DNA from 2 places in the Mesorhizobium sp. M1A.F.Ca.IN.020.03.2.1 genome. Region 1 is predicted to be linked to the other one. Evidence: predicted binding sites of a transcription regulator. Region 1 holds the regulator's gene; the other holds the start of a gene.
What was found. Region 1 encodes LexA, which represses DNA repair genes until DNA is damaged. Its sites were predicted from a motif close to TGTTCNNNNTGTGTTCNG; they were not measured.
Positions count from the first base shown of each region.

Region 2: the regulator LexA is predicted to act here: its motif matches at 3,912-3,929, upstream of uvrA (excinuclease ABC subunit UvrA).

Region 1 covers NZ_RZSV01000238.1:486-7,583, forward strand. Annotated here, with positions in the region: partial or broken gene EOA79_RS26615 (peptidyl-prolyl cis-trans isomerase) at 1-1,179, shown strand, start outside; gene trpD (anthranilate phosphoribosyltransferase) at 1,176-2,186, shown strand; gene trpC (indole-3-glycerol phosphate synthase TrpC) at 2,188-3,003, shown strand; gene moaC (cyclic pyranopterin monophosphate synthase MoaC) at 3,006-3,485, shown strand; gene glp (gephyrin-like molybdotransferase Glp) at 3,487-4,692, shown strand; gene lexA (transcriptional repressor LexA) at 4,809-5,543, shown strand; partial or broken gene EOA79_RS26645 (ComEC/Rec2 family competence protein) at 5,537-7,098, opposite strand, start outside.
Region 2 covers NZ_RZSV01000289.1:94-5,630, reverse strand. Annotated here, with positions in the region: partial or broken gene EOA79_RS28555 (DUF72 domain-containing protein) at 1-311, opposite strand, end outside; gene EOA79_RS28550 (GNAT family N-acetyltransferase) at 342-806, opposite strand; gene uvrA (excinuclease ABC subunit UvrA) at 842-3,763, opposite strand; gene EOA79_RS28540 (hypothetical protein) at 4,513-4,779, opposite strand; gene EOA79_RS28535 (ATP-dependent Clp protease proteolytic subunit) at 4,861-5,466, opposite strand.

The DNA of each region.
Region 1 (7,098 bases):
GAGCCGCAGGACATCATGGACCCGACGGCGGTCACCGATCAGCAGGTCGCTGACGACTACAACAAGAACAAGGCGCGCTATACGACGCCCGAAATGCGCACCATCGAACAGCTGGTGTTCAAGACGCCGGACGCGGCCAAGGCGGCATTTGACTCCCTGAAGGCCGGCGCCACCTTCGACAAGATCGTCACCGCAGAGGGCAAGACGCAGGCCGACACCGTGCTCGGCACGCTGGCAAAGGACAAGATCGCCGACAAGGCGGTGGCCGACGCAGCCTTCTCGCTCAACGTCAACGAGGTCAGCCCGGTGGTTCAGGGCGCCTTCGGCCCGGTGCTCTTGCGCGTCACCGAGATCAAGCCGCAGGTGGTGAAGCCGCTTTCGGAAGTGTCCGACCAGATCCGCAAGGATCTTGCGCTCGGCGAGGCAAGCCGCGTCCTGCTCGACGTCCACGACAGCTACGAGGACACCCGCGCTTCCGGTGCCTCGCTTGCCCAGGCGGCCGACAAGCTAAAGCTCAAGGTCGTCACCATCGACGCCATCGACCGCACCGGCCAGCGGCCGGACGGCACGATCGTCAACGACCTGCCGCAATCGGCGGACCTCATCAAGGCCGTCTTCGAGGCCGAGCCGAACACCGAGAATGAAGGCCTGACCACTGCCGCCAACGGCTTCGTTTTCTATGAAGTCCAGTCGATCACGCCGGCGCGCGACCGCACGCTGGACGAGGTTCGCCAGAAGGTGGTGGCCGACTGGACCGCGGCCGAGACCGACAAGCGGCTCACCGCCAAGGCCGGGGAGTTGGAAAAGCGCCTCAAGGCCGGTGCGACGCTCGACGTGATCGCGGGCGAGCTTAAGCTCGAGAAGCAGACCAAGCGCGGCCTGAAGCGCGAAGCCGACGATGCCGATTTCGGCAAGGAGGGCGCGGCGGCCATGTTCGGCGTCGGCGAAGGCAGCACGGGCCTGATCCCCTCGCCCACCGGCGACGGTCAGATCCTGTTCAAGGTTGCCGAAGTCTTCGAACCTGCCGGTGCCGATGGCAGCTCTGTCCCGGAAGACGCGCAGAAATCTTTCAGCGCCGGCATATCCGACGACCTGCTCGATCAGCTGGTGGCGCAGCTGCAGTCGCAATATGACGTTCGTATCGATCCGGCCGCCGTTTCCCAAGCACAGACACGATGAGCGCGCTTAAGACATATATCGCCAAGGTCGCGACCGGCACCGCGCTCTCCTTCGAGGAAGCGCGCGAGGCCTTCGACATCATCATGTCGGGCGACGCGACGCCGGGGCAGATCGGTGGCTTCCTGATGGCGTTGCGCGTGCGCGGCGAAGCCGTGAGCGAGATCTCCGGCGCGGTCGCCACGATGCGCGCCAAGATGCTCCGCGTCGAAGCCCCGCGCGGCGCCATCGACATCGTCGGCACCGGCGGCGACAATTCGCACTCGGTGAACATTTCGACCGGATCGGCATTCGTCATCGCCGCCGCGGGTGTTCCGGTGGCCAAGCACGGCAATCGCGGCCTGTCCTCGCTGACCGGCGCGGCGGATGTGCTGATGGCCCTCGGCGTCAAGGTCGACATCGCACCGGAGACGATCGGCCGCTGCATCCAGGAGGCCGGCGTCGGCTTCATGTTCGCGCCAGCGCATCATCCGGCGATGAAGCATGTCGGTCCTGTCCGGGGCGAGCTCGGCACGCGCACCATCTTCAATCTGCTCGGGCCGCTGTCGAATCCAGCCGGCGTCGGCCGGCAGATGGTTGGCGTCTTCCTGCCCGAATGGATCATGCCGGTGGCTGAGACGCTGAAGGCGCTGGGTACCGATCATGCCTGGATCGTGCACGGCGACGGTTATGACGAGATCACCACCACGGGCGAGACGCAGGTCGCAGAGCTCGCCGGCGGCGAGATCCGCACCTTTACCCTCACTCCGGAAGCGGTCGGACTGAAGCGGCATAACAAAGAGGATCTGCGCGGCGGCGAAGCGGCCTACAATGCCAAGGCATTGCGCGATATGCTGGGCGGCGCTGCCGGCGCTTATCGCGACACCGTGCTGATGAATGCCGGCGCCGGGCTGGTGGTGGCCGGCAAGGCGACGACGCTCGGCGATGGCATCGAGGCAGCAGCGCAGGCCATCGACAGCGGCCGGGCGCTCGCGGTGCTCGACAAGCTCATCGAGATTTCGAACGGTTAGAATTTTGTCCGATATCCTGCGCAAGATAGAAGCCTACAAGCGCGATGAGATCGCCGCCGCAAAGCTCAGCGCGCCGCTTGCCGAGGTCAAGGCGAAGGCCAAGGATGCGGAACCCCCGAGCAGCTTCCTTGCGGCGCTTGAGGCCAAGCGGAAGGCCGGCGGCTTCGCGCTGATTGCGGAGATCAAGAAGGCCAGCCCTTCCAGGGGCTTGATCCGCGCCGACTTCGACCCGCCGGCGCTCGCCAGGGCCTATCAGCAAGGCGGTGCTGCCTGTCTTTCGGTGCTGACCGACGCACCGTCCTTCCAGGGCGCGCCCGGCTTTCTGACCGCAGCGCGCGCCGCCGTTGGCCTGCCCGCCCTGCGCAAGGATTTCCTCTTCGACCCGTATCAGGTTCATGAAGCCCGCGCCTGGGGCGCGGACGCGATCCTCATCATCATGGCGAGCGTCGACGACGCCTTGGCCAGTGAATTGGAAGTCACGGCCTTCGATCTCGGCATGGACGCGCTGGTCGAGGTGCATGACGAACAGGAGATGGAACGCGCGCTTCGCCTCTCGTCGCGGCTGATCGGCATCAACAACCGCGATTTGAGAACCTTCGAAACCAGCCTCGACGTTTCCGAGAGGCTTGCCGCCATGGTCCCGGACGACCGGCTGCTGGTCAGCGAGAGCGGCATCTTCACCCATCAGGACTGCCGCCGGCTGGAAAAGAGCAAGATCGGCACCTTCCTCGTTGGCGAAAGCCTGATGCGGCAGGCCGACGTGGCCGCCGCGACCGCCCTTCTGCTGACGGGCAAGGCGCCGGCCGAGGCCGTTTGAGGATGCCCGCGCTTACGCATCTCGGCGCCAAGGGCGAAGCCAACATGGTCGATGTCGGCGGCAAGGCCGAGACGACGCGCACGGCCATCGCCGAAGGGTATGTCACCATGCAGCCGGAAACGCTGGAGATGATCCTGGCCGGCGACGCCAAGAAAGGCGACGTGCTTGGCACGGCGCGCCTCGCCGGCATCATGGCGGCCAAGAAGACGCATGAGCTCATCCCGCTTTGCCATCCCCTCCTTCTCACCAAGGTTGCCGTCGAGATCGAGCCCGATCGCGCGCTTCCCGGCCTGAGGGTCACCGCGCTTGCCAGGGTTACCGGCAAGACCGGGGTCGAAATGGAGGCGCTGACCGCGGCGTCGGTTGCCTGCCTCACCATCTACGACATGGCCAAGGCAGCGGACCGCGCCATGGCGATTTCCGGCATCAGGCTGGTCGAGAAAACCGGCGGCAAGTCGGGCGACTACAAGGTAGGTCCTTAGCATGGCTTTGCTTCCGGTCGCCGAGGCGCTCCAACGCCTGTTGGACGGCGCGACCGCGCTGCCAGGCGAAAGCGTGCCGCTGGCCGACGCGTCCGGTCGGGTGCTGGCCGACCCCGTGGTGGCTCTGCGCACCCAGCCGCCCTTCAATGCGTCGGCGATGGACGGCTATGCCGTGCGGGCCGCCGACGTAGCCTCGGCGCCGGCGCGGCTCTCCGTGATCGGCATGGCGCCCGCCGGGCGTGGCTTCACCGGCTCTGTCGGCAAGGGCGAGGCCGTGCGCATCTTCACCGGCGCGCCGCTCCCCGAAGGCGCCGATACCATCGTTATCCAGGAGAATGTCCGCGATCTCGGCGGCGGCGGCATCGAAGTGACCGAGCCGACCGTGGAGGGACGAAACGTCCGTCGCCGCGGCCTCGACTTCTGCGAGGGCGACCTGCTCCTCGAAAAAGGCCGCCAGCTCGATCCGGCGGCGCTTTCGCTGGCGGCATCGGCCAACCATCCGAGTCTCAACGTGGTGCGGCAGCCGCTGCTCGCCATCATCGCCACCGGCGATGAATTGCTGCCGCCGGGCAGCGCGCTCGGCCCCGACCAGATCATCTCGTCGAATGCCTGTGGCGTCACAGCTACGGCCCAGTCGGTCGGCGCGCGCGCGCTCGACCTCGGCATTGCCGCCGACCGCAAGGACGCGATCGCGGCCCTGGTCAAGAAGGCGGTCAAGGCCGGCGCCGACGTCATCGTCACGCTTGGCGGCGCCTCCGTCGGCGACCACGACTTGATCCATGACGTGCTGACCGGCGAAGGCATGCAGCTCGACTTCTGGAAGATCGCCATGCGTCCCGGCAAGCCGCTGATGTTTGGCCGGCTCGGCGACATTCGCTGCATCGGCCTGCCCGGCAATCCGGTCGCAAGCCTGGTCTGCTCGCAGCTGTTCCTGAAGCCGCTTCTGGCGCGGCTGGGCGGCCGGTCCTGCCGTCAGGAAATCCGCACGGCCCGGTTAGGCGTCGCAATGCACGCCAACGATCTCAGGCAGGACTATGTGCGCGCCGTGGTCCGCGAAGATGCGGGGGGGTTGATCGCAACACCGTTCGGCACCCAGGATTCCTCGATGTTGAGGATGCTCGCCGATGCCAATGGCCTGATCGTGCGCCAACCCTTCGCACCGGCGGCTGAAGCCGGCGAGGAGTGCACCGTTCTGATGTTACGCTGAACAAAACGTCAACACATTCACTAAACTTTAAACGGTTGCGGAACACAACTGGAACAGATAGTGTTTGTTCTGGGTTTGTTTTTCTGATTCTGGTTTCAGAACCCATGGGGGCCGCCATGCTGACGCGCAAACAACATGAACTGCTGATGTTCATCCATGAACGGCTCAAGGAAAGCGGCATTCCGCCGTCTTTCGATGAGATGAAGGAAGCGCTCGACCTTGCCTCGAAATCGGGCATCCACCGCCTGATCACGGCGCTGGAGGAGCGCGGTTTCATTCGCCGGCTTCCGAACCGGGCGCGTGCCCTTGAAGTGCTGCGCCTACCTGACTCGATCGCGCCCGGCCTCAATGCGGCGAAGAAGTTCTCGCCGAGCGTCATCCAGGGCGGCCAAGGCAATCTCGGCCGCCAGATCAAACCCGCGGCGCCCGCCCGCACGCCGACGCCCAGCAATGACGACGACGCCGTTTCAGCCGTCTCCATCCCGGTGATGGGTCGCATTGCCGCCGGCGTGCCGATCGACGCCATCCAGCACCAGACGCATTCGATCACAGTGCCGCCGGACATGATCGCGGGCGGCGAGCACTACGCGCTCGAGGTCAAAGGCGATTCGATGATCGAGGCCGGCATCTTCGACGGCGACACGGTCATCATCCGCAACGCCAGCACTGCGAGCCCCGGGGAGATCGTCGTGGCGCTGGTCGATGACGAGGAGGCGACGCTGAAGCGCTTCCGCCGCAAGGGCGCCTCCATCGCGCTCGAGGCTGCCAATCCGGCCTATGAGACGCGCATCTTCGGTCCCGATCGCGTCAAGGTTCAGGGCAAGCTCGTCGGGCTCATCCGCCGCTACTGAGGGGGCTGTGGCTTGGCCTCCGGCTTCTCGGGCTTCTTGTAAGGCGCCAACCCCCTCGCCTCACGCGAGTAGCGCCGCTGTTCGTGCCAAGGGCGGTACGGTTTTTCGACGGCGTATTGAATGGTTGCTCGCGCCGTCGCCGATTGCGGATCGAAGAAGACGGCGGCACTGCCGTCGCGCGCGAGCTGCCGCTTGGTGACGACGAGGATACGTGGATCGTGGCAGGGATTGTAGGCCGTGGCGTCGTTGATGACGATGAGGTCTGCGAAGTCGCAGGCAGGCCGGGCAGCTTCGCGGTTCTCGGCGAGCGCGACGATCGCGCCTGATGGATGCCGGCCAATGCAGAGATCGCCCGTGCAGTAAAAGGGCGATCCAGGCGGCAGGTCGACCGGATCGGCCAAGTCCAGCGTGCCCTTGGCGAATGTCTCCGGCGGCACGATCGTTTCGGCCTTGAGCGCACGTTTCCAGTTATCGGTGGTGAACTCGTTGGAGCGGGCGCGATTGATGGCGAGTTCGCCGCCGCCGATCGGCATCGCCACCAGATGCGCGTCCTCCGAGATCAGCAGGTCCGGCGTGCGCACCTGCGGGATGATCATCACGGCCGCGGCAGCGAAAGGAATTGCGGCCAGCCTGAGCCAGGTAGTCGCCATCGTGGCGATGACGAGCGCGATCGTCGCCAGCAGCACCGAATGGATCGAGATCAGGCCCACGGCATCGACCGGCGACCACTCCGAAATCCACGCCGAGATCGCGATCATCGCCGCCAGGCCCTTGCCCATCAAATAGAGGAAGGGCCCGTCGAAGCCGAACGGCATCATGACCGCGCTGGCGACGGCGAGAAACATCACGATCGTGACGATCGGCATGATCGCGAGATTGGCCAGCAGGCTGAGCGGCGAGACGCGCTGGAAATGCCAGATGGCAAACAGCGCCGTGGCACTTCCGGCAATGATCGACGTCATTGCGGCGCCACCTGCTCCGACTGCCAGTTTGTGCGACATGAACCGCAGGAACGAACGCTTGTCCGGCGGCGCTCTCACCTTGCCGGCGCGGTAGTCGGACCAGCCGGCATAGGCGCCGACAAGGGCGGCGGTTGCCGCGAACGACATCTGAAAGCTCGGGCCAACCACTTCATGCGGCGACACCAGGATGACGGCGATGGCCGAGATCGCCAAGTTGCGCATCGTCAGCGCGGCGCGGTCGAAAAGCACGGCGATCAGCATGACGGCCAGCATGATGAAGCTTCGCTCGGCGGCGACCACCACGCCGGAGATGACGAGATAGGCGGCGATCGACATAAGCGCGATTGTCGCGGCATATTTCTTCACCGGCCGGCGTGACGAAAAATCCGGGAACAGCGCAAAGGCGCCGCGCAGCAGAAGCATGACCGTGCCGGCGACCAGCGCCATGTGCAGGCCCGAAATCGAGATGATGTGATAGATGCCGGTCCGCCGCATCGCCTCGTTGATGTCCTCGGGAATGCCGGCGCGCACGCCGACGATCAGTGCGGCGGCAATCTCGCCTTCGGGTCCGCCGACGGTGCTTCTGATGTGGT
Region 2 (5,537 bases), on a different contig from region 1:
CCGAGCGCGACAATGCCCGAGCCGAGGAAGCGCATTATCGATTCCCCGGCCTCGCCAAGCACGCGGCGGTTGGTGACGAAGCGGTTGCCCTTGAGCGAAAAGACGAAGCCCTCCGGCGTGTCGTTCGCCCACTTGACGAAGGTCGGCTCCTTGAAGCTGGAATAATAGGTGCCGTTGACCTCGATGCTCGGCACCTGGCGGCTGGCAAAGTGCAACTGCTTGGCCTTGGCGAGCTTGTCCGGATAGAAGGAGGTGTCCCAGGGCTCGAAGGTCCAGCCGCCCATGCCGGAGCGGATCTTTCCTTGGATCATCGTCTTCCTCCTCCGAGTTTTGAGTACGGCTCAGGCTGCTTTGTCGACCGGCTTGGCCATGTCGACCAATATCCATCCTGGCCGGTATGGGTTGGCGCGGCGACCCGTCTCCCGATAGCCGTAAGCCGAATAGAGCGCGATGTTCCGCTCCATGCGCGAATTGGTGTAGAGCCGCACCTCCGGCACGCTCCATGACCGCGCCTGCTCGTCGGCGAAGTCGAGCAGCCTGATGCCGAGCTTCCTGCCCTGGAAGGCCGGCGAAACGGCAACGCTGAAGATCATGGCATGATGGTCGTGCCGCTCGAGGACAAGCAGCCCGGCCAGATCGGAACCATCCTCCAGCAGCCAGACCTCGCCGCGCGCAATGCGGGGTGCATAGTCCTCGGTCACCGGGATCGGCGGCGCGCCGAACAGGGCGGTATAGGGGGCGTAGGCGTCCGTGGTTATCGCGACGACAGCTTGGAGATCACCTGCAAGCGCTTGCCTGATCTTCATTTGAGACTGTTCCAAACGCTTGCCGACCCACTTGCTCACTCGGCCGCTTCGCGCTTGCCCCCGGGGCGCCGCTCCAGAAGCTCCTTCAGGAACTGGCCGGTGTAGCTGCGCTTTTCGCGCACGATCGCTTCCGGCGTGCCGGAGGCTACCAGCTCGCCACCGCCGTCGCCGCCCTCGGGGCCGAGGTCGAGCACCCAGTCGGCGGTCTTGATGACTTCGAGGTTGTGCTCGATCACCACCACCGTGTTGCCCTGGTCGACCAGCTCATGCAGCACTTCCAGAAGCTTGGCGACGTCGTGGAAATGCAGGCCGGTGGTCGGCTCATCCAGGATGTAGAGCGTCTTACCGGTCGCCTTGCGCGACAGTTCCTTGGCCAGCTTGATGCGCTGCGCCTCGCCGCCGGAGAGCGTCGTCGCCTGCTGGCCGATGTGGATGTAGCCGAGCCCGACCTGCTTCAGCGTCTCCAGCTTGTCGCGCACGCCGGGCACCGCCGAGAAGAACTCGACGCCTTCCTCGACCGTCATGTCGAGCACGTCGGCGATCGACTTGCCCTTGAACAGCACGTCCAGCGTCTCGCGGTTGTAGCGCTTGCCATGGCAGACGTCGCAGGTGACGTAGACGTCGGGCAGGAAGTGCATCTCGATCTTGATGACGCCGTCGCCCTGGCACGCCTCGCAGCGGCCGCCCTTGACGTTGAAGGAGAAACGGCCCGGCTGATAGCCGCGCGCCTTAGCCTCCGGCAGACCGGCGAACCAATCGCGGATCGGCGTGAAGGCGCCGGTATAAGTGGCGGGGTTGGAGCGCGGCGTGCGGCCAATCGGCGACTGGTCGATATCGATGACCTTGTCGAGGAACTCCAGGCCCTCGATGCGATCATGCTCGGCCGGATGCTCGCGCGAGCCCATGATGCGGCGTGAGGCCGCCTTGAACAGCGTCTCGGTCAGGAAGGTCGACTTGCCGCCGCCGGAGACGCCGGTGACGCAGGTGAAAGTGCCGAGCGGGATCTCCGCCGTGACGTTTTTCAGATTGTTGCCGCGCGCGCCGACGACCTTGATACGCCGGTTCTTTTTCGCCTCGCGGCGCACCGCCGGCGTCGCGACCTCGAGCTCGCCCGACAAATACTTGCCGGTGATCGAGGCGGGCGTCGCCATGATCTGCTGCGGCGTGCCTTGCGCGATGATCTCACCGCCATGGATGCCGGCGGCCGGGCCGATATCGACGACATAGTCGGCATGCAGGATGGCGTCCTCGTCATGCTCGACGACGATCACCGTGTTGCCGATGTCGCGCAGGTGCTTCAGCGTATCGAGCAGGCGGGCATTGTCGCGCTGGTGCAGACCGATAGACGGCTCGTCCAGGACGTAGAGCACGCCCGTCAAGCCTGAGCCGATCTGCGAGGCCAAACGAATGCGCTGGCTCTCGCCGCCCGACAGCGTGCCGGAATTGCGCGACAACGTCAGATAGTCGAGGCCGACATCGTTCAAGAAACGCAGGCGCTCGCGGATTTCCTTCAGCACCCGGACGGCGATCTCATTCTGCTTTTCGTTGAGCTGCGCCGGCAGATCGGTGAACCACCGGTCGGCCTTGCGGATCGACAGCTCCGTGACCTCGCCGATGTGCCTGCCGGCGATCTTGACTGAGAGCGCTTCCGGCTTCAGCCGGTAGCCGTTGCAGGCGGGGCAGGGGGTGGCCGACATGAAGCGCTCGATCTCCTCGCGCATCCAGGCCGATTCCGTTTCTTTCCAGCGCCGGTCGAGGTTGGGGATGACGCCCTCGAAGGTCTTGGTCGTTTTGTAGGACCGCAGGCCGTCGTCATACTGGAAGGTGATCTCGCGCTCGCCCGTGCCGTGCAGCACGGCCTGCTGCGCCTCGGCGCTCAGATCCTTGAACTTGTCGCCGAGCTTGAAGCCATAGGCCTTGCCCAAGGCCTCAAGCGTCTGCGCGTAATAGGGCGAGGTCGATTTCGCCCACGGGCTGATGGCGCCGTCGCGCAGCGAGACATTCTCGTCCGGCACAATGAGGTTGGCGTCGATGGCGCGCTGGCTGCCGAGGCCGTCGCAGGTCGGGCAGGCGCCGAACGGATTGTTGAAGGAGAACAGCCTGGGCTCGATCTCGGGAATGGTGAAGCCGGACACCGGGCAGGCGAATTTTTCCGAGAACATGATGCGCTCATGCGTCTCGTTCTTCGACTTGTTGACCGAGTCCTCGCCCGTCCGGCTGGCGTCGAGCGGCTTGTCGGCGAACTCGGCCACCGCAAGCCCGTCGGCGAGCTTCAGCGCCGTCTCCATCGAATCCGCAAGCCGCGTCGCCAGATCGCCGCGAACTACGATGCGGTCGACGACCACGTCGATGTCGTGCTTGTATTTCTTGTCCAGCGCCGGCACGTCGGCGATCTCGTAGAAGACGCCGTCGACCTTGACGCGCTGGAACCCCTTCTTCTGCAGCTCCAGAAGTTCCTTGCGGTATTCGCCCTTGCGGCCGCGCACGATCGGCGCCAGCAGGTAGAGACGCGTGCCCTCGTCCAGCGCCAGCACGCGGTCAACCATCTGGCTGACCGTCTGGCTTTCGATCGGCAGGCCGGTGGCCGGCGAATAGGGAATGCCGACGCGGGCGAAGAGCAGGCGCATATAGTCGTAGATTTCGGTGACGGTGCCGACTGTCGAGCGCGGGTTGCGCGACGTCGTCTTCTGCTCGATCGAGATGGCGGGAGACAAGCCGTCGATCTGGTCGACGTCCGGCTTCTGCATCATTTCCAGGAACTGGCGGGCATAGGCCGAAAGGCTTTCGACATAGCGACGCTGACCCTCGGCATAGATGGTGTCGAAGGCAAGCGACGACTTGCCGGATCCCGACAGGCCGGTCATGACGATCAGGCTGTCGCGCGGCAGGTCGAGATCGACGTTCTTGAGATTGTGTTCGCGCGCGCCGCGAATGGAAAGATATTTTTGGTCGGCCATCGCCGGTCGCCGCCTCAGGTCTGGAATTTGCTGGATTGGCGGGTTTGTCCCGGCCATCCCCTATGTAGGTAATCTCGTCGCCGCGTCGAGAGACGCCACAATCTCGACCAAAGCGTTTAACCGCCTTTCGCGCGAGCGGGCAAGCGGAAAGAACAAAGGCCGAACACCCTCCTGACAAAGCGCTGTGGAAACAGCGGCTGCAAAAACCGTCGCGACCGATCAGTCGAAGGCATTCGACTTACCTGGACGTAACCTCCGATCGATCACATTTTTCTGTAACCGGCTCTTCAACGGTTGACGTCTCGGACCCATGGGGGCAGTCTCAAAGGCGTCAACGAAGCCGGCCGTCTGTCGATGGCCTCGTCACCCAGAGGTGGCCTGCGAGACGCCGCAGGCTTCAGCGATTTGCGCTTCGGACGACATTGCCACAACGGACCAGGAGCGGAGCATGACGCCACCGGACAGTCCCTTGAGGCTCCACGAAGCGATGGAGCCGCGGCGGGCATAGTGCCAGGGTAGGCGTGAGCGCCTCCCGAAAAACGTGACCTGCCGATTCCTACAATCAGAGACCATAGTCGGATCGTCGGCTGAAAGCCGCGTTGCATCCGAAACAGAACGCCGGCAGTCCACTCCCGGCTAAAATTGGGTTTCAGATCCATGAAAGCCCCGTCCACCTGCGGAAGCAGTGGCGGGGCTTGCATTTTGCGAGCCGGAGGTCCGTCGCCGGCGTCCGCAATGCGGGGTAAGCTTCAGTGGTTGGGAGGCCTGATGGCGCCCGTTGCCATGTCGATGGTTATGCTGCCCGAAATCCTGACATCGGTGTCGCCGATCTTGAACGTGCCGTTGCTGCCGGCTGGCAGTGCGTCGTCAGGCTCGGGCTGCGGCGCGGGCTTGGCGATACGGTAGTCGCTGCTCACGCCGGGCAGTTTTTGTGTCGAATTGTCGTCGGCAAAAGCGGCGGTGCCGACCGCAAGCACGCCGGCGACTGCGACAACGGCAAAACCCAGATTCGTCAAGGAACGCGCTCGGATCATGCGCGAACTATAGAGGCGCGCCGAAGGCGAGGCCAGATGCGCCGCAATCAATTTGCCGCGCGGTCAGGCCGCCTTCTTGCGCGTGTCGTAGACATGGTCGACGAGCCCCCAGGCCTTAGCTTCCTCGGCGGTCATGAAATAGTCGCGGTCGAGCGTGCGCTCGACCTCGTCGTAGGTCCGGTCGCAATGCTTGGCGTACAGCTCCGTCATGTGGCGCTTGGTGCGCAGGATGTCCTCGGCGTGGCGCTGGATGTCGGAGGCCTGGCCCTGGAAGCCGCCGAGCGGCTGATGCAGCACGATCCTGGTGTTGGGCAGCGCGATGCGCCGACCGGGCGAGCCTGCCATCAACAGGAATGAGCCCATCGAGGCGGCAAAGCCCATGCACACCGTCGACACCGGGCAGGAGATGTACTGCATGGTGTCGTAGATGGCGAAGCCGCTGGTCACCACGCCGCCCGGCGAGTTGATGTAGATCGATATCTCCTTGTCGGGATGATCCGATTCCAGCGACAGGAGCTGCGCGCAGACCAGCGCCGACACGCCGTCATTGATCTCGCCGTTGATGAAGACGATGCGTTCGCGGAGCAGCCGCGAGAAAATGTCGAAGGCGCGCTCGCCGCGGCTCGACTGCTCGATTACCATCGGCACGAGATTGGCAAAGGCGCTCATCGCAGATCTCCTCGTTCTTTGGTCAAGCCGCGCGCAGCGCCATGCTTGGCGCGTTGGCGGCAGCTGGGCTT